Regions from separate parts of the Priestia sp. SRI_019 genome, predicted to be linked through region 2. Evidence: a T-box and tRNA genes for the amino acid it is inferred to sense, from the RefSeq annotation. Region 2 holds a T-box; the other holds one or more tRNA genes.

Region 1 (7,425 bases), on a different contig from region 2:
CGTTCACCTTTAGACACTTGAATTGTATCAAGGAGATTTCCTTTTTTATCTGTTACATATTGAACTTTTTCTTTTTGACCGCTGAGCTGAGCTTCGTATTGCTTCTCTAAATAGCTCGTCCCAACTTGGTCATTTCGGCTATAGCCTCTTGACAAGTAATACTGTACTTTATCTTTAGGCAGTCCTTCGTTGGCAGATGATACATTTCCAAGCAAAGTACGGAGAGTACTGTTTTCTGGGTATGAGCGATCCCAATACGTTGTTGTATCAACACCTGGAAGCTCATCTAAGTGCTCACTTACAACGGCATACTCTTCATTTGTCACACCGCTCTTAACAATTTGCGGGGTGTTAGAGTAACCTGCCTCCATTTGGCGCTTAATAGCCAGAACTTCTAAATCACTCTTTAGAGTTTCTAAATCTTTTTTAGAGATGCGGTCTAACTGACGTTGATACAGTTCGTCATCAGTCATTTCACCATCTTGAACTTTTTTGCGATCAGCTTGCGTAATTTTCTGTTCCGCTTCTTTAGGATGAAGCATAATCCAATAATCCTTCATATCGCGTTCTGTAATTTTTACCACATTTTTAGCATCTTTATTCTTTTTATTTTCTGGAATATCAATCACATTTGTGGTGTAAGGAACATCGATCATAGTGGCTAATTTTTTAGCGATGCGCAGCCTTTCTTCAGCTGTATTTCCTTGAAAACGAGTATATGTAATCGTATTTAAAGAGGTATTATCTACAATTACGCGGTTATAACGGTCGTACATTTTCCCTCGAGGAACAGGCGTACTGACCGTAACGTCCTGTGTTTTTTCGACTTCTCGTTCGTAATTCTCACCGTATACAATTTGAACAAGTCCCAACCGCAAAATTAATACGGAAAATAGGGCAAATACGGTCAAGAAAAGTAAGTTCACACGAAAAGGCACGTGACTTTTTCTTCTTTTTTTCTTTTTCATACCAACACCTACACTTTATAAAACATATATACCATAACACCATAAAATCAGCCATTTAGCAAATAAATAGACACCTGGCAGGTGCCTATTTACACAACGTATTTATTCTAAAAGAAAAGCGCAGCATTTTCCATAGTACAAATGAAGGAGCTGACAACACTCTAAGCTGGAGACTCTCCGTCTCCTTCATTTAATACCGGAGGCGTAACAGTCGTTTCTTTTTTGTGAAGAGGCTGTGAGATATGTCTCACACAAAAATAAATGATCGTATGCCCTGCTCCAACAATAGCTAATAAAATGGGAATACTTTTTGCTTCATCAAAAAATAGTACAGCTATTAAAAATAAAGATATGGAAACGACGCGCCCGATATTCAGAAATACTTCTCTGACAACAATGTATTCAATTCTTTTTGAAACAACGTCTTTTGCTCGTCCAATCACATCGTATGTTAGAGAAATAAATGGAACCAACAAAATAGGATAGGCAATGGCAATACAAACAGCATATATAATTAACTTTGGATACGATAAGTTAAAGATAAGCAAAAAGACTGCTCCATAGAGAAGGAGGCCTCCTGTGAAGATAAACCGAAGGCGATTTTTTTGCTTAATAAACCTTGAGGCAACATAGTATCCTACAAACGCAACCGCTGAATTCACCAGTCCATATGTTCCTAAAGCTAATTCACTTCCCGTCGTAATAAACACCATGACGGATACAACAAAAATGAACGTACCTTCACGCAACCCTTGAAAGAAATGAGCCTGCAATATTCGATTCCAGTCTTTATTGACTTTTCGTTCAGCCCATACTTCTTTAAATTTGTATACTCCTTCCGCTGCGCGTCTTGTAATAAAAAAACTAAGCACAACGGCACCGATAAACAATAGCAACGATACACCAAACACAATTTTATACCCAAGTGATTCATACAAAGCGGAGATAACGAAGCCCGCTCCTAAAGGACCAATCATCCCTGCAAAAGAGTTTAAAATCCCTAAAAATCCGTTAAAAAAGTCTCTTGTATCAGGTTCTGTAATTTCAAAAGTTAGCACATTAAAAGCTAGCCAATAAAAGCCGTATCCTATACCCAGCAGTCCACCAAGCAATACTAAATACTCCGCTGCGTTAGCTCCACTGATTAATACAGCGATATAAAAAACAGCTAAAAAAGATACACCTAACCTTAAAACCACAACCCGGTCAATTCGTTTGGCCCATTTACCTGCTAAAATAAACGTAAGCGGCTGAAGCACCACTACCGCTAAATTATAAATAGCGAGATCCGAAAATTCGCCTGATTGTTTCCACAGATAAATGTTAACAAACGAATTGGAAATTGAAATAGCCAAGGCATAAAGACCGCCTATAATTAAAAGCAAAAGTAAATCTTTACTAACTTCTACATCTCCAACTACTTTTTTTAATAAAGGCATATCAAAAAACTCCTTTTCTCTTCTACACCTAGTGTGTGAAAAAGAAAAGGAGATATGTAAAAGAATTGGAAAACAAAAAAGCCAGTAAAGGTAATAATTACTTTACTGGCTCTTAAATACGTCTTCAGCTTATTTTGCAGCGTCGTAACGTTTAGCAACTTCGTCCCATTTTACAACATTAAAGAATGCTGAAATGTAATCTGGACGGCGGTTTTGGTAATTTAGGTAGTAAGCATGCTCCCAAACGTCTAGACCAAGAATTGGCGTTTTGCCTTCCATTAATGGGCTATCTTGGTTTGGTGTGCTTGTTACTTCTAATTCGCCGTTGTTTACAACTAACCAAGCCCAGCCAGAACCGAAGCGAGTTTTAGCTGCATTTGCAAATTCTTCTTTGAATTGATCAAAGCTTCCGAATTTGCTAGCGATAGCGTCTGCTAATTCACCAGTTGGAGCACCGCCGCCGTTAGGGCAAAGGATTGTCCAAAATAATGAGTGGTTCGCATGACCGCCGCCGTTATTGCGTACTGCTGTACGGATATCTTCAGGAACAGCATCTAAGTTTGAAATTAACTCTTCAATACTTTTGCTTTCTAGATCCGCTTTGCCTTCAACAGCAGCGTTTAGATTTGTAACATATGTGTTGTGATGTTTTGTGTGGTGAATATTCATTGTTTCTTTGTCGATATGTGGTTCCAGTGCATCGTATGCATAAGGTAGTTCTGGTAATTTGTAAGCCATGAATAATTCCTCCTTCAAAATATGTAAGCATTTTGGCGCAAAAGCACCATATACGTTTAGATTAGCAAATTTACCCTACTGTTTCAAATAAAAAGTTCCTAATCCATGATTTATATTTACCTAATTCCCATTCGCTATTCTTTTAAACATAAAAAAAGCTTCTTTTTCTCAAAAGAAGCTTTGAATAGACAATAGTATGGCGGAGGAAGAGGGATTCGAACCCCCGCGGGCTTTAACACCCCTGTCGGTTTTCAAGACCGATCCCTTCAGCCGGACTTGGGTATTCCTCCAACCCTATAAATGGTGGACCCTGCAGGACTCGAACCTGCGACCGGACGGTTATGAGCCGTCTGCTCTAACCAGCTGAGCTAAGGGTCCACATGGCTCCACAGGTAGGACTCGAACCTACGACCGATCGGTTAACAGCCGATAGCTCTACCACTGAGCTACTGTGGAACAATATGAGTTATGTATGTCACAAACGTAAATTGGAAAATAGCGGCGGAGGGGATCGAACCCCCGACCTCACGGGTATGAACCGTACGCTCTAGCCAGCTGAGCTACACCGCCATGGCTCCACAGGTAGGACTCGAACCTACGACCGATCGGTTAACAGCCGATAGCTCTACCACTGAGCTACTGTGGAACAATATAACATTTACTAGCGACATTAAAAATTTAACATGTTTCTAGCCTAAAGTCAATATATTATTTTAAAACAGCGTATAAAAAATAGGCAATCATCAGAAGTTGAATAAATCCTTTTGAAATAGCGCCACTAAAAAAGCCAATAACCGAACCTACTCCAATTTTTACTGCGTTACTAATTGTGGTCCGATGAACAATCAGTTCTCCTACAATCGCTCCGATAAACGGACCTAAAATAATTCCAAATCCCGGAATAACAAACGGACCCACAAGCAGCCCAACTGTACTTCCCCAAACACCTGCTTTAGTGCCTCCGAATTTTTTCACACCAATAATATTAGCTATATAGTCTGCTAAAAAAAGTGCGACAACTAACAATCCTTGTATCACCCAAAATAACCAGCTATAGGAGCTAAAATCATAAAATAAACCGTATATAACAAATCCTAGAGCTACAAATAGCACGCTTGGAATGATGGGATAAACCAACCCAACAAACGATACAACAAAGCTAATGATAATTAATGCCCAACATAAAATAGCCATGCCTGCACCTATCCTTTTTATTATTACTATTTATCATACAATAACCACTCCTATAAAGAAAGACCTTGCACCACTAGACCTTCCTTTATTTTACTTTCAAATACGATTTTCGAGTGTACCTCTGCAATATTAACAGCACCGTCCAGCTGCCCGTAATATCCCCAAAAACAATGACGGCAAAACCTGTACATACACGCATAAGATGTGCTTGTGACAAAACGCTCCACCGCATCATTGTAATTGGTAACGGTTTCTAAAATCTATTGTAAACCTTAAATTTTCGCTATAAAATAAGATATAATTAGAATCTTCACTAAAAGGAGGCTTTACAATGAGCATGCTGAAAAAGATGGCATGGAGTTTTACTTCCTTCAAAAAAATAAGGTCGCTTCGTTTTGAGCATACGAATAAAACAATTGGCTTTGTGCTGTTTTTAACATTTATTTCTTTGCTGCCTACATTTTTCTTTATGACTTTGACGATTGTAAACGGCTATCATATCGCTACTACAGATCTTCCGAAATCTGTTTCTTCTTTTTCTATTTCAAACTCACAGCTTACGTCAAGTCAACCTTTCACAAAAAAAGTAAACGGTACCGCTTTTATCTTAAACCCCTCACAGTCTATTGAACGGTTTCATTCCCCTGCTCATGCCATTGGTTTTTTAAAGGATGGAATTTACATCACGACTAATTCACAAACACAAACTTATTCATATGAGTTGCTAAACTGGCATCATAAAGATAAAAATGAACTGCTAAACTTGCTGCACGAACAAAAATTTTCTTTATACATACTTGTCCCTATCGCTATGCTTTTACTGTACGTATTAACATCTGGACTAAACTTCCTTTCTATTACCTGCCTTGCTTATCTTGGAAAACTGATTGGACTCATTGCTAAAAAGCAGCTTCCTTTCAAGCAGCTATGGGCACTGAGCGCTTATAGTACGGTAGCCTTCACGCTGCTGTATACGCTTTTTGAAGCTTTTTCTTTGTCTCTAGCAACACATAGCTCTCTTTACTGGATAGGAACATTCTTTATTTACTTGTTGCTCGTCACAAGGGTTCCTATAAGAAAAAAGGTAAAACCTAATAAAGATGCTGGGACCCACGTATTTTAGTTGATAGAAAATCCAACTCGATCGGATTTTTTTATTGATATGGTGAACGCAGTTTTCATGTATGCGGCTGCTTATATATGGTGATTTTTGAAAAAACCACAGGCTCCTGAGGGGGAAACGGAACAGGTAAGACCCAGCAGGAGCGTATGCGACGAGGAAGATCACCGCCCGTGGAAAGCGACGTCTGGCACAGAAATCAACAGCGATATCAACAACGATCCATACTAAATCATTTATTTCATTTGCTCGCCTTTGGATTGGCGTGATGTAGTTAAGTCTCAGCCTCTTTATTTCGGTACAACTTTTCTTCTTCCCATTGCACAAGGAAGAATTTTCAACTGATACAAAACCCACAAACCTCCTGCTGTGAGCAGAATAAAGCTGTAAACAAACATCAGCCTTTCAGTATGCATCCATACTTCAAAAACAACAGGTCCCAACGCTACCCCTAAAAATCTCACCGTTCCATAAATGGATACAATAAACCCTCTTTCTTCGTCTGAAGCCGCTGAAGTAATCATCATATTAATACACGGAAGAACAAATCCTAAGCCGCCAAAGGCGACTGTCAAACAAAACATCAGCACAGGAAGCGTATAAATAATCGTTAATACTCCAAACATCAGGAATAAAAGAGTTATCCCTACTATCATTAATTTTTTCATGAGCTCTACATCTGTTTTGATGCGTTGCCCGGTCCAATAAGAAACGAGCGTCATCGCACCAAGAGGAAATAAAAAAGCGGTTCCTTTAAAAAAACCGTCTATATGATACGTTTCCTCTATTAGAAAAGATAAGTAATATAAAATGCCAAATAATAAAAACAACCCCAATCCCCCGACAAAGAATAAAGGAAAAAGCGATTTTCTTTTATCATAGACAATCCCAATGGCTCTCTTTAAATATTCTTGAACAGATACTGAATCCGAACCTGTTTTCCCTTCTCTCACATACATTAATATACCTACTAAAGCAGCACCTGCAGCTAAAGGATAGACAAAAAACGCGGCATACCATACGACGAGTGCTGCCGATGCTCCAATTATCGGCGCAACCACTTTTCCAACTCCGTTATACACTTCTAAAATCCCGAGGACTTTTGCTCTTTTTTCCCCTGTAAATACATCTCCAGTTAATGCCATTGCCAACGTTGTAGTACCTGCAGCTCCAATCCCTTGAATGACTCTGCCTGCCATCAACACAGTAAAGCTTCCAGAAGAGAATGAAGCACTACTAGCAGCGATGACACTACCTATTATCATCATGACGAGTGAATATATGATTAACTTTTTACGCCCATACCGGTCTGATAAAATCCCTACAGCAGGAATACACAATGCGGCTGGAATCGAAAATGCACTCAGTATCAAACTGGTTTTAACTCCGCTTAAGTGAAGTGACTTTTGAATGCTTGGCAGCAGAGGAATGAGCATGGAATTTCCCAGCACCATGATTAAAGGCAATAAGCCTAATGAAACAATCATTAATTTTTCTTTCAATTTTCGTTCTCCAATCATATTTAAGTAAGACAAGCATAGGCTTTACACATAAGCAAAAGAATGAAGGAGGAGCATAATGAAAAAGCTATGTGCATTAGCCGCTTTCGCTTTTATCGGATATATTTGTCACTACGACATTAAATACGGGACCATTCCCACTGCTACTGAAGCAGTTCAAGTCAGCAAAGCGCAGCCTGCAGAAACAAAAGCCGCCAGCTCTTCTTCCACCTATACAAAAATAAAAATTAAGCCAGGCGATACAGTTTTGTCCGTCATTGAGGAGCTTACAAAAAAATCGATACCGGTTTCTATGAACCAAATGATTAGAGACTTCAAAAAGTTAAATAACGGTACAGCGCCTGAGGATATTCAAATTGGAAAAACGTATAAGTTCCCTATTTACAAGTAATGACAGCATTCTTCTTGTCAAGATGGGATAGTCATTGTTAAAATAGCTAAGGTAG
Region 2 (7,425 bases):
CTTATGTATGTACGAATAAGCTCCATTTTATACAGAGAAACATGGAAAGCAGCCATTTATTGCTTGCGATCACCCAAATAGGTCACCGGAAGCTCACGTTCAACTACTTCTTCCTCTTTTCGACCAACAGCATATGCTTTTGCTGTTGGTCTTGAGCTAACTGATGCGGATAGCTTCTCATTTTTAAAATGCAGCGCAACTCCATCATCTACAGCATAGCCTTCTTTCGTTTCCCCGCTTGCAATTAACTCACGATACGACGGTCTTCGATTGCTTTCTCCATCGTAGTGAGGACAGTTACTTCCCGTTAAAAATCCTAAACAGTCGATTTTAGACAGTTTATTGTTCATTGAATCAGTGACGCCTTCTTCAAACCAGCAAATCGAACCTGCGCTTATTCCTGCTAAGATCACTCCTTTTTCATAAGCCTTTTTTAAAATCGTATCCAGTCCCCACTCTTTCCATAAAGAAAGCATATTCCTTGTATTACCGCCGCCTACATACAAAATATCGTGCTGCAGCACATATGCTTTTAAATCTATAAAGTTTGGTGAAAACAGCGATAAATGAGACGGTGTACATACCAACTCCTCAAACGCTTCATAAAACCTTTCTATATAATTATCGGCATCTCCGCTGGCTGTAGGGATAAAACAGGTTTTCGGCACATCTATATGAGCTTGTGAAAGTATGTATTGATCCAGAAGCAAGTTATCCGGCTCCATCGAAAAACCTCCGCCGCCCATGGCTATAATTTGTCTCAATTCAATCATTCCTTTCAAAAAAGTGATATAGGAAATGTAAATTCATACTATTTCAAACGAGAATTTTTCCGTATAATTGAAGAGTGATAAAAAGGTGGTGCAAAGCTTTTGAAAATAGTACGAACACTTTTACTAATACTAGGCATTTTTATTATCTTGTTTTGTATCTTTGGCTATATCGATTATAACGGTCAAAAAATGGAACTAGGACCCAAACAAGAAAAAAACATTCCTTCTTCCATAAGCATTGATGGGAGAACTATTACGCTATCTGCTGTCAGTAAAAAATACGATAAAACGCAGTTTGGCTTTTTTGTTATTCAAAACAATTCGACGCATACCTTAACGATTCCTTACGAAAATACGGCGGATCACTTAAAAGACGGCAAGTGGTACAAAGTTGTTCTAAACGGATTAGAGTTCCCTGATAAAACTGTCATGCTGAAGCCAGGGAAATCACTCAAACTAGATATCGCAACTCCTAACTACAAAGTAGGAAAGTACCGTTTTGTTCAGCACTTTAAAGATGAAAACGGAAAAGAGCATGTGTTAGCGGCTCCTTTTGAAATCGTTTGGCCGAGTCTTAAAAATGTTCTCGGACAGTTTGATTAAAGGTAAAAAAGCACTTACCTGCTATGAGGTAAGTGCTTTTTATCAGCTCTGATTTAAAACGCGAAGCGTAACTTGCTTTGTTCCGACTTTTACCGTCTCTCCATTTTCGATGGCTTCTTTCACACTGAGACTGTGCAGCAAAAGATTTTCTTGAAGCAGCGTTTCAAACTTCGCGACGGCTTCCTTCACTTCTTCGTCTCCGCTAAGCTCCAAATCAATACGTAAATTCACGGGTAAATCCAGCTTTTTGCGGTAATCTTGAACCGCTCGAATTACTTCACGAGCGACTCTTTCCTGCACGAGTTCTTCGGTTAACGCCGTATCCAACACCGCAGTGTACGTGCCGTTTGATGCAACTGCAAAACCTTCTTTTGGCACTTTTTCAACAAGTACGTCTGCCGTTTCAAGCGTTAGGTTTTCTCCTGAAGCAAGCGTAACACTTAGCTTGCCTTGTTCAACAAACTCTTTCCCTTTCTCTTCTGAAAGGTTTTTCAGCGCTTGGTTGACCTCATTAACTTGTTTCCCAAACTTTGGTCCAGCCTGTTTAAAATCCAGTTTTAATACGTATGAAACAAGTTTGTCGTCGTCTTGCTCCACGTTAAAGTTCTTTACATTAAGCTCATCTTTGATGACATCACGATATGCTTTCCACTCTACATCTTCTTCCGTTACCACAAGCGAAAGACTTTGCAGAGGCTGCTTTACTTTTAACGAATGCGTATTTCGGATGCTTCGGCCTAGTTCCACTACTTGAAGCACCGCTGCCATTTCTTTTTCCAGCTTTTCGTTCACTTTCGTTTGATCACAAACAGGATAGTCTGCTAAATGAACGCTTTTCCCTGTGAGATTTTCATGAACATCATCCGCAACAAACGGCGTAAACGGTGCCAACAGCTGACTAAGCGTCACTAACACTTCATGAAGCGTATCGTAAGCCGCTGCTTTTTCTCCGTGCATCCCTTCTGACCAAAAGCGATCGCGAGAACGTCGTACATACCAGTTGCTTAGCTCTTCAATAAATGCCGCGATTTCACGAGCGGCACTTGTAAATCCGTAATCTTCAAGATGTGCTGTGACGCGCTTGACCGTGCTGTGTAAACGCGAAAGAATCCACTCATCCAATTTTGTTTTTTTCAATTCATACGTTTGCTTCGGGTCATAGCCGTCAAGCTTGGCGTATAACACGTAAAAGCCGTACACGTTCACAAGCGTATCAATCACTTTTGACTTCGCTTCTTGCACGACGCGCTCTGAAAATTTCTTCGGATTCCAAGGTGCACTGTCTGCTAAAAGCGCCCATCTAAGCGCATCAGCACCAAATGTATGAATAAGATCAACAGGGTCCAGCGCATTTCCTTTACTTTTAGACATCTTTTGACCGTTTTCATCTAAGACGTGGCCAAGAGACAAAACGCGCTTATAAGGTGCTTTTCCTGTAAACAGCGTTGAAACTGCCATCAAGCTGTAAAACCAGCCGCGCGTTTGATCAATTCCTTCTGCGATAACGTCTGCTGGAAACTGTTTTTGGAACAGTTCATTATTTTCAAACGGATAGTGATACTGCGCAAACGGCATCGAGCCGCTGTCAAACCAAACGTCAATCACTTCGGGCGTTCGCTTCATTTCTCCGCTGCAGACCGGACACGTTAGCTGCACGTCATCTACATACGGCTTATGAAGTTCAATGCTGTCATCCACGGAATGAGACGCATGTTTCTGAAGCTCTTTGATGCTTTTTGGCGCTACTTGATGCTGACATGCTCCGCATTCCCATACGTTCAGCGGTGTTCCCCAGTAGCGCTTTCTGCTGATGTTCCAGTCCACCATATTTTCTAAAAAGTTGCCAAAGCGGCCGTGCTTGATATGATCCGGGTACCACGTCACGCTTTCATTGTTTTTCAAAAACTGTTCCTTCAACGCCGTCGTTTGGATAAACCAGCTTTCATTTGCGTAATAAAGAAGCGGCGAGTCGCATCGCCAGCAAAACGGATAGCTGTGCTCATGCTTTTCTTTATGATACAGCACGCCTTCATTTGCTAAATGACGAACGATATCAACGTCGCAGTCTTTCACGAAACGTCCTTGAAAAGGCGGCACTTCAGACGTGTACTGTCCTTTTTCATCCACTACGTTCACAAACGAAAAGCCGTTTTCTTTTACGACTCTGTAATCATCTTCACCATATGCAGGTGCTAAATGAACAACACCCGTTCCGCTTTGATCCGTTACGTAATCAGCCGTTACGACTTCATGCCCTTTTTCCACTTTCACAAAATTAAACGGCGGCTCATACGACATCCCTTTTAACTCATTTCCTTTATGTTGAGATAAAACGCTATATTCTCCTTTTAACACTTTGTCTGCGAGCGCTTCTGCCACTATATACACGCTGTCGCCTTGCTCAGCGCGAACGTAGTTCATCTCTTCATGCACCGCAAGCGCCACGTTTGACGGAAGCGTCCAAGGTGTTGTCGTCCACCCTAAAAAATACTCATTATCGCGGTTTTTCACTTTAAATTTCACCGTTACCGTTAAATCTTTTACATCTTTATACCCTTGCGCTACTTCATGTGAACTCAGCGACGTTTGACAGCTCGGGCAGTAAGGTGATACGCGGTGGCCTTTATAAAGAAGTCCTTTTTCATGAATCGTGCCAAGCACGTTCCATACGCTTTCAATATATGAATTCTCCAAGGTGATGTAAGGGTCTTCCATATCAACCCAATAGCCAAGCTGCTCCGTGAACGTGCGCCACTGCTTTTCATACACAAACACACTTTCCTTACACTTGTTGATAAAAGCTTCTATGCCGTATTTTTCAATGTCATGCTTCCCTGAAATTCCGAGCTGCTTTTCGACACCGAGCTCTACCGGCAGTCCGTGCGTATCCCAGCCTGCTTTTCGAATTACTTGATGCCCCGCCATCGTCTTATAACGAGCCACCACGTCTTTAATGGTCCGGCCTAGCGCGTGCCCCACGTGAGGCAAACCGTTTGCTGTAGGAGGCCCTTCATAAAATACAAATGACGGATGCCCTTCCCTGTTTTGAACCGACTGCTGAAACACATTTCTCTTTTGCCACTGCTGCTGGATACGCTTTTCGCGCTCTTGCGAAGACTCCCTTACATTCACTTCTTTCATGTGATACCACTCCTTTTAAAGTTAAAAGCACACAAAGAAACCCGTCCCTATGACTAGGGACGGGTTTTAACCGCGGTACCACCCTGGCTTCTATTGATCCGTTCATCAATAGCACTCAGCAACGTACAATCATACGCGTTCTTTTTAACGGTAGACTACCGTTCAAACTTACTTATCGTTCAGTTTGACTTCTCAGAGAGGATATTCCCCTGCAGCTTGAACACTGGCTTTCAGCTATCACCAGCTCTCTGTGGAACAAACTTGCAGCGTACTGATTCTCTTCAACGAATTTGTGTGCTTTTATTAGTAGCTATTGTATGCGGTTTGGAAGGGAATGTCAATGTTTATGAAATTTGTGTATGTTTCTCCGTATAACGTAACCATCTATTGATAAAATAACTGCTTACCACTGTTTGCTTCCTTTTTCACGCTCTCAGGAAAAGGCAATGTACACAAAAAACCACCTCATTTAAGGTGGGTATTATTTGCATCTACCACTTGAAAGATGATCTTTAAAACCAGTTAATAAACGGCGGGATGCTTTGAGGGAAATGAAATAGATTACATGGATCATATGCTCGTTTCACTTCTCGAAGCTTTTTAAAATTCTCTCCATAATACGCCGTTGGCCAATCTCTGATGAGCCGGTCCGGCCAGTTCACATAATCTCCAGTTGTATATCTCGATAAAGCATTTCTTAACTCTTCAATCCATCGAATGTTTGCTCGCTCTTCTGAAGGATGGCTCCATGTAGCAAGGTACTCCTGTGCGATAACAGCATCCCTATAATAGAAGGCCGTTTCATTAGAGGCAACTTCTTCCACTGCTCCCCCAAGAGACTGGTGCCAAATACTAGATTTTTCATTCGGAGCATTTTCTAAAAAATGCTTCATTGTTAAAATAGCGTCTTTTGGAAAAGGTTTATTAAGAAAAGAACCTGACCTTTTTCGAGGGGCGGGTTGGTTTCCGCTCGGATCGTCAAAAAATTGTACAGCTTCAATATATGAAACTTCCTTTATTACTACTTTTTTAGGACACCCAACATCTATTAAAGGCTGCAGAAGCTCCTTTAACTTGAATGATGAACCAACAAACTCACCTTGAGCAATAATCTGATTCGCTTCTTTCGACTTTAACTCAATCTCCGAAGTTAAGCGCTTATCGGTATTTGTGGCCCAGTGCTGCCATGCATCAAAAGCAGCTTCAAAATCTTCCCATTCCCATGTAATTGAAAAGATTGACACCTTTGAGACAGGCTGCACCTTGAATGTAAGAGACGTAACAATACCAAAGTTTCCGCCCCCGCCTCCACAACAAGCCCAAAAGAGATCACTGTTGCGATTTTTATTTGCCTTAATGAGTTCAACTTCTCTCTGTTCATTTACGATGACCATTTCAACTTCAACCAAATTATCACAGGTAAGCCCAAACAACCTTGATAACATGCCAATTCCTCCGCCAAGCACAAGGCCTACAAGACCAACACTGCTTTCCGTACCTGCAGGGATAGTCGTTCCTTTTTTCCATAATTCATTATATACTTTCCCTAGATTAGCCCCTGCTTCTATTTTCGCTGTCATGCTTTTACTGTCGATCTTGATTCTATCCATTTCACTGACATCAATCACTAATCCACCGTTTACCAGTGAAAAATTTTCATAGCTATGCCTGCCGCTTCTTATTCGAAATGGGACATGATTTTCCTTTACCCACTTCAATGCATTTACTACATCGTTTGTATTCTGACAAAATACAATTATTCTCGGAAATTTAGGTACACCTAAATTATTATTTGTTCTAGCCTGATCATATTCCGCATCATCAGGTGTAACGATTCGTCCAGTAAGCTTTGTTTCCTCCACGATATAACCCCTTTCTTAATACAGATAAGATGCTATATCCTATGAATTTTCTTCAGAAAAGACACACAGTTTAAAGGGAGGAAAAAGAGAATAGAAAACTTACTGGAGGGGTTCAGGATAAGTGTGCTAATTTATTTTTAACGTATTTTAAATGACGCCACTATGTGTAAATTACTTCCTAAGTATAAACATAGCAATCTATCATGTGCAAAAATCAATTTATATCATTTACTTGATATCTAGCGGGTCCTCTAAACACTTCTCTAACATGCCACCCAAGAAAAGCGTCACTCGGCTGGTATGCCGGATGAATCGGATCTCTAAGCTTTTGTCCATGATACTTCATAAGCCACTCTTCAAAGCCATTTGTTCCGTGCGCTTGAGTTGCCACTAACAGCTCATTATGATCTGAAAAAGTAAAAACTCCTCGATCAAATAATTTATGATGCATCGAACATAACGCGATTCCGTTACTTTCAATATCTGGCCCTCCCGCTTGATGCCACTTAATATGAGCGGCCTCTACACCAACTAAATTATGACCAAGACGAACGTTAAAACCACAAACAGCGCAGCTATATCCGTAAGCTTGAAGAATTTTCTCTCTAAACTTTGGATCTCTTCTTCTCTTTAACTGTGTTTCAAAATCCAAGCCTACGGCTCTTAATATATCTTCATGGATCGTATCCGGAAAATGCTCATTTAATAAAAATTGCGCTGCATCTTGAAGCAGCGTAGGATCATTTGCAAAAAGGTTGTAAACATCCTGTCTAAAACCGCCTACTATATTTGTACTCAGCAAATATTTATCTGTAAAGCTACGCTTATCAACTTCTTCACTTAGCTCCCATATTCCATCTCCTGTCAAACGAACAAAAGGATGCTCCGGATGATAGGAACTCCGAGAAGGTCCAAATTCCATAAGCAGCTCTTTTAAAGGGATTTTCACCTCGCTATACGGCAAGTGAATTTGCTGTTTAGACTGCAGCTGACCTAGGGCATACAGTATCAACAATGGTTTGTGCGGAGCTCTTTGATCCCTTTTT

What was found. A T-box is a leader RNA that pairs with one kind of tRNA and senses whether it is charged. The one in region 2 lies ahead of ileS (isoleucine--tRNA ligase), so its partner is inferred to be a tRNA-Ile.
Region 1: it has a tRNA-Ile gene. The T-box ahead of ileS (isoleucine--tRNA ligase) is inferred to sense a tRNA for this amino acid. The anticodon was not compared.

Annotation. Positions count from the first base shown of each region.
Region 1 covers NZ_JBYCZN010000001.1:374,743-382,167, reverse strand. The annotation lists gene AC2YJL_RS01950 (peptidoglycan D,D-transpeptidase FtsI family protein) at 1-968, opposite strand, end outside; gene AC2YJL_RS01945 (MFS transporter) at 1,130-2,407, opposite strand; gene sodA (superoxide dismutase SodA) at 2,537-3,145, opposite strand; tRNA gene AC2YJL_RS01935 (tRNA-Ser) at 3,343-3,435, opposite strand; tRNA gene AC2YJL_RS01930 (tRNA-Ile) at 3,447-3,523, opposite strand; tRNA gene AC2YJL_RS01925 (tRNA-Asn) at 3,527-3,601, opposite strand; tRNA gene AC2YJL_RS01920 (tRNA-Met) at 3,642-3,715, opposite strand; tRNA gene AC2YJL_RS01915 (tRNA-Asn) at 3,717-3,791, opposite strand; gene AC2YJL_RS01910 (DUF456 domain-containing protein) at 3,854-4,339, opposite strand; gene AC2YJL_RS01905 (hypothetical protein) at 4,425-4,556, opposite strand; gene AC2YJL_RS01900 (DUF1189 domain-containing protein) at 4,671-5,462, shown strand; gene AC2YJL_RS01895 (MFS transporter) at 5,750-6,961, opposite strand; gene AC2YJL_RS01890 (hypothetical protein) at 7,038-7,370, shown strand.
Region 2 covers NZ_JBYCZN010000002.1:51,599-59,023, reverse strand. The annotation lists gene AC2YJL_RS10530 (Type 1 glutamine amidotransferase-like domain-containing protein) at 57-764, opposite strand; gene AC2YJL_RS10525 (immunoglobulin-like domain-containing protein) at 873-1,376, shown strand; gene ileS (isoleucine--tRNA ligase) at 1,419-4,517, opposite strand; T-box leader at 4,570-4,811, opposite strand; gene AC2YJL_RS10515 (FAD-binding oxidoreductase) at 5,030-6,379, opposite strand; gene AC2YJL_RS10510 (phosphorothioated DNA-binding restriction endonuclease) at 6,594-7,425, opposite strand, start outside.